Regions from separate parts of the Shewanella seohaensis genome, predicted to be linked through region 2. Evidence: riboswitches for the same ligand, from Rfam matches in the RefSeq annotation. Region 2 holds a riboswitch; the other holds the start of a gene.
The links. Region 2 has a riboswitch for cyclic di-GMP ahead of L2713_RS08640 (glycosyl hydrolase family 18 protein). Riboswitches for the same ligand answer to the same signal wherever they lie in the genome.

Region 1 (3,163 bases), on a different contig from region 2:
CCGTTAATTGAAATTGGTGTGTTAGAGCTGAATCGTTTACCGCAAAACTACTTTGCCGAAGTCGAGCAAGTGGCATTAGCACCGAGCAACTTAGTGCCTGGTGTGGGCGCATCGCCCGACAAGATGTTGCAGGCGCGTTTATTCGCCTATGCCGATGCGCAGCGTTACCGAATTGGGGCGAACTACAACCAGTTACCGGTAAACTGCCCACATGCGACTAAAGCCAACCATCACCAACGTGCGGGTGCCATGGCGGGAACACAATGCCCGTACCACGGTAGTCAAACCGGTGGCGATGCCGCGGCTAACTATGGTCCAAACAGCACTGCGGGTGCTTTAGTTGAACCGGCAAACTTTGCCGAGCCACCACTGCGTTTAGATGGCGAAGCGGCGCGTTACAGCCGTTACAATCAGGATGATTACACTCAGGCGGGTAATTTGTATCGCATCTTCAGCGAAGCCGAGAAAGCACGCTTAGTGGAAACGATTTCTGGCTCACTGCGTCAGGCAAGTGTAGAGGTACAGCAACGTATGCTGGCACATTTCCACAAAGCCGATGCCGATTACGGTCAACGTATCCAAACTGCTCTCGGGTTATAAGTTAATTCGTTAGCCCAATAAAAAAGGCCAGTGTTATCACTGGCCTTTTTGTTTATCTTCATTTTATCAATCAGTTAACCATTAAGGTTGCTACGCCGAGCAGGGCAAACAAAATTGCGCAGCCTCTGTGGATCCACTTCATTGGTAATTTTTCGGCACTAAAATGTCCCGCAATAACCACTGGGACGTTCGCTAGCAACATACCCAAAGTAGTACCTGCAACCACCATGGCTAAGGCATCGTATTTAGCGGCTAAAACGACAGTTGCGATCTGAGTCTTGTCGCCCATTTCGGCGATAAAGAACAGAATAAAGGTCGCAACAAAGGGTCCCATCTTATAGAAACGGCTCTCTTCGGCGTCCACTTTATCGGGGATCAGTACCCAGAGTGCAATCGCAAAGAAGGAGGCGGCAACCAAGTAGCGTGCTACATCTGGGCTCACCCAGTTAATCGCCCATTGTCCAAGCCAGGCGGCGGCAAAATGGTTAAACAGGGTTGAGAGTAAAATCCCCAAGATAATCGCAGTTTTATTTTTAAATCTTGCAGCGAGTAATAGGGCAAGCAGTTGGGTCTTATCGCCAATCTCGGCGATGGCAACCGTAAAGGTTGAGGCGAGTAACGCTTCCAAGTGTGATCCTTTTAGGGGTGGTTTTTGACATAAGCACAATAGACCGTCCACCCCTAGGTGCGGTTACTGTGCTCAGGTCTTGCAGGACAAATCGATGATTTGCTGTGAACACCATGGCATGCGGCCAAGTATGTTGATGTTCACCCTGAATATCGATGGCTCGAAATCCAGTTAGCTACTCCCCCGAAGCGAGGTGGGCATTATACCCAAGTGAAATAGGGTTTCAAGATTAAACTCATCGAGTCAGAGGGCAAATAATCTGACAGGCGCCAATAAAATACCGCTTATCGTTTTGTAACATGTTGAATTGTAATAATTTAAATTTTGACAACGCTGTCTTTTGTTGTTAGGTTAGCCGGGTCTCAATGTTTAAGTTACATACTGTTAACTTCAATGGAGATCCACCGTATTTGGCAAACTAATTGAAAAATTAGGACGCAAAGCCTCCGGTCTAAGGTTGTAAAGGGATGTTGAAACTAAGATAGCGGGGTTGCCTCAGAATTGAGCTGATGCTTTCAATTCTTTGAAAAATAAACGGCTTTGCTTAATGCTGTTTTGCCTAAATACCACTTTTATACCTATGCCAATCTCGTCGAGAAAGGCACCCTACGGAGTACAATAAAGTGGCACATCTAACTACTTTTACATCAATCACAAATGCTAACCGTAAACACCCACAACTGGCTCGTTTAAGCCTAATTGCCTTGGCCTTAAGCGCTACGAGTGCGCTAGTTAGCCAAACGGCGTCGGCCCACGGTTATGTGGTTTCACCAGAATCACGCTCGTACGCCTGTAAAACTGGCAGCAATTTAAATTGCGGCGCCGTTCAGTGGGAACCGCAAAGTGTTGAAGGCCCTTCAGGTTTTCCTGAGTCAGGCCCTGCCGACGGTAAAATTGCCAGTGCAGCCAACGCGGCGTTTTCTCCCTTGGATGAACAGAGCCCAAGTCGTTGGTCTAAGCATGACATTAAGTCGGGTTGGAATGACTTTAGCTGGCAGTTCACCGCTAACCACGTGACCCGCAATTGGCGTTATTATTTAACTCGCCAAGGGTGGGATCAAAACCAAGCGTTGAGCCGCGCAAGCTTTGACTTAGCTCCCTTCTGTGTGGTCGATGGAGGCATGGTTCAGCCGCCTAAGTTAGTGACACATAACTGTTATGTACCTGAAGACAGAAGCGGTTATCACGTGATTTTGGCCGTGTGGGAAGTCGGTGATACCACGAACAGTTTCTATAATGCCATCGATGTGAACTTTAGCTCAGATGTTGTGGTGCCGGGCGAGTGGACCGATATTGGCGATATCAATCCGTCACTCGATCTTAAGGCGGGTGATAAGGTGATGACGCGGGTGTTTGATGCTAATGGCGAGCAAACTGCCAAGCAAACTCAGATAACCATTGCCGACACTACTCAAGGCGCCAAGCAAAACTGGCCATTCCTGTTAGCCAGTGCCATTAATGCCCAGCAACCACAACTTAGGGCGGGGCAGAAGAATGCCTCTGGGGTGATTTCGCCCGTTTACGGTAAAAATGAGATTTATGCCGCGCCTAATTCGGGCCTAGAGCGAGTGGAAGTGAGCTTTGATATTGCGCCTGCGCCGGGCAATCAGCTCGATGTCACGTCACTGGCCGATGATTACACTATTGTCGATGGTGCCGCAAAGGTCAGTTTCGATGTCAGCACTAATGCGGATATGCAGGTCTCAGCTTATCTGTTTAGCCACGATGGCACGGCTGCAGGATATGTCACACAAGCGGTCAATAATACCAGCGCGAGTCTAGTGCTTGATGTCGTCGCGCCTAAGGCTGGCCATTATCACTTACAAGTGAAGGGCGAGCCTAAGCAAGGTGAGGTCATCCAGCAAAACTTCGATCTGTTCTTAAAAGATCAAGCCACAGCGCCGAATGCTGATTTTGTCTTCCCCGAGGGCATTA
Region 2 (3,163 bases):
TGATTGGTCAGCACGTATTGGCCCTTGGCTTTAACAGAACGAGCATCGTCGAAGGTAATTAAATCACCCGTAGATGCATTAAAGACAGATGGCGCTTCAGCGGTTTCATCATAGGCATAGCTCCAACCTGCGCCCATATAATCCTTGGCGATCTGGCGATAATCCACTACGCCCGCTTCCCAAGTGCCCTTCACTTTGCCCGTTGCAGTGCCCGTGAAAGGATTGTTACCGCTGTAGCCATTCACCCCAGTCCAGCCACGGCCGTACATAGCAGCGCCGACCACAATCTTACCCGGAGTCACCCCTTGAGAGAGCAGGGCTTTTACGCCTTTGTCCGTGGTGTAACGGGTATTAGGATCCCAGCTCGCCTCATAGAGATTGGTTTGATGTCCAAGCTCTGTATTGGTCCAGCCGCCATTAAAGTCGTAACTCATCAGGAAGATGTAATCCATATATTGCTGCGCCGCCTGATAATCGACCTTAGCAATTTTATCGCCGCCCGCACTGATGGCCGACGTCAGCTCATAGGTGCGTCCAGTTTCGGCGCTGAGCTCATCGAGCATCGCCCGCAGTTCACGCATCAGGGTGACATAGGTTTGTCCGTCGTTGGCATTTCCTAAGCTTGGGTTAGCACCACTGCCGCCGGGGAATTCCCAGTCGATATCGACACCATCGAAGAACTTCCAGGTTTGTAAAAATTCCTTCACTGAGGCGACAAAGGTGTCGCGCTTGGTTTTATCCCCCAAAAAGTAGAAGGGATCGGAGAGCGTCCAGCCACCAACGGAGGGGAGGATCTTCAGATCGGGATAGGCTTGTTTTAACGCCATCAATTGGCCGAAGTTGCCTTTGTAGGGATCGGAATACTCATTCACCCCCGCCTGCGGCATTTGCACCGCCGCCCAAGGGTCGTGGATCGCCACTTTAAAATCGGCACGGCCAGCACAGGCACGCTGCAACGCCTCAAAGCTACCTTCGATTTCCTTTAAGCTGTCGTTGATGCCATTGCCACCACAAATCGGGGTAAAGCCGTATAAAATATGGGTTAAGTTTTGTGCAGGGATCTTATCGACGGGGAATTTACGTCCATAAACACCCCACTCCACAAAGTAACTTCCCACCACTTTGCCGGATTTATTCGCATAGGGACGATTGTTTTCTTTCAAAGGCGCATTGAGTGGCAGTAAATGACTGCCATCGGTATCGGCGACTAAGATTTCCCTCGCATCACTGGCACTGCAACCTTCATTATTACAAAGCTGCACGCGCATTTGATAGCGCCCGCCCTTATTGACCTTGAAATTGGCCGTACCCGCCGCACTCGAAGGACCTTCCCATGCCACATTTCCGTTGAGTAACACCTGCGCCTTATTGCCGATATCGCCGTTATACAAGTTCCAGGTCACGGACACATCGGCGGCATCTTTTACCGTCACTAATTGGTTATAGGCTGAGGCGGCTTGATTCACCTCGATAATGGCAAACTTGGTTTCCCCCCAACCTAAAGTCGGTTTTCCGGGGAGCGCCGCAAAGGCTTGAAAACTGACAGCGGATGCCAGCACCGAGGCCACCAGCATCGCCGAGGTGGAGATTTGAGTCTTAAACATGAGATTTCCCTATTGAGTAAGTTATGCATCAATAAGGCAAACAAAGCGTAGACAGGAAACAACACTCTTAAAACCATGTGCGTACAACGGCAGCATGAAGAAACAACCTGTGGTATCCCCGCTATCATAGGTACAAACGAACCCTTAGACCGGAGGCTTTGCGTCCCAATCTTTCGATTGGTTTGCCTTTTTCACTAATGACAACGTTGTCATTACGTTAATTAGCATATGCCGCTATAGCGTTAAATTGCAACTAAATATTAACAAACGGGCCATTGTACCGATTACCAACACTGGATTGGCTTAAAGGAAAAGTAAAACCACTGAGTGCAAAAAATGAGCAATGAATTGTATTTAAAAGGATTGCTTAAGCCATGGAGTCCTATCATGGACTGGTATCGCCAATAGGGAAGACAATAAAAATAAATCGAAAGTCTTAAGAAAGCGGTTTGCAAGGCGCAACTTGATAACTCGTGCAAACAAAAATGCGGTCATCGAACGAGGTGATATGCAGAGTGCACTGCAAACACACAAATCCGATGGCCGCATGCTGTTGTTCTCGACCCAAACGAAATCAATATCTGGATCAGCGTGAGTAAGCCAAGATTGATAACCTGAACGAACCTATCACGCCTCAATCTTGACCTATTCGCATCTCAATCGAAAGCCGTTAGGCGGCGTCCTTCGAGTAATCCCTTGCCAAGATCACCGATAAGCCACGGCAGACTAAGGTCTCCATATCATCGACACGATTAATCTTCATTTCGGCTAATGGAGCCCTGAGAGCCATGCGTCTTAAACTATCCAGACAACCCTTGTAGTACGGCGCGCTGTTCATCATGCCACCCGCTAACCAGATCCGATTAGGATTAAACAGATTGACCGCCCACGCTAGCCCCATCCCCAGATAAGTGCCGGCGAGATATAAATCATCGGCGGTGGAAATCTTACGGCTGCGGATAGAATCGCCACTGGCGAGCTGCTCGAGACTAAACTCCCCCGCCTCCGTCATCACCCGGCAATGCCCAAGCTCCCCCGCGACTCCCGTAGCCCCCGTAAAAGCCTTGCCGCTCAACGCGATCGACATGCCAATTCCAGTGCCACACATGACTAACAACTCACAGGCATATTTTTCGTCACAGGTTGCCTGCATACCGGCGTCGATATCATTGCAGATAAACTTAAGTTCGCCTTGGGTTTTCAAGGTTTCAAAGCTTAGCCCATTGAGACCGGGCAGCGATTTACAGGACACCAAACGATTCTGTTGTACGAGTCCAGGTACAGCGATCGCTAAATGGTAGTGCTGTAAATCATAATCCCGTTCCAGCGCCGCGATTTGATCATTTAAATCTTCAATTTTAAAGCCTTCACCCGTGGGGATTTTATATTGTTCTGTATGCCCCTTGAGTTGAAGTTCGAACAGGGCTTTGCTACCGCCCACGTCTATTGTTAATGTTTGCATCGCCAACTCCACTGATACATGTGCTCCCCTCTGACCCCGAGCGGAGATGGCGAATGTTAGCATAATGGGTAAATATTAGCGATTGAATAAAACTTAA

Region 1: another riboswitch for cyclic di-GMP. It lies ahead of gbpA (N-acetylglucosamine-binding protein GbpA); the one in region 2 lies ahead of L2713_RS08640 (glycosyl hydrolase family 18 protein).

The regions. Positions count from the first base shown of each region.
Region 1 is NZ_JAKILE010000001.1:184,701-187,863, reverse strand. Features, by position in the region: gene katB (catalase KatB) at 1-600, shown strand, start outside; gene L2713_RS00845 (TMEM165/GDT1 family protein) at 671-1,228, opposite strand; cyclic di-GMP riboswitch class I at 1,631-1,726, shown strand; gene gbpA (N-acetylglucosamine-binding protein GbpA) at 1,852-3,163, shown strand, end outside.
Region 2 is NZ_JAKILE010000006.1:40,527-43,689, forward strand. Features, by position in the region: gene L2713_RS08640 (glycosyl hydrolase family 18 protein) at 1-1,604, opposite strand, end outside; cyclic di-GMP riboswitch class I at 1,713-1,801, opposite strand; gene L2713_RS08645 (ROK family protein) at 2,275-3,066, opposite strand.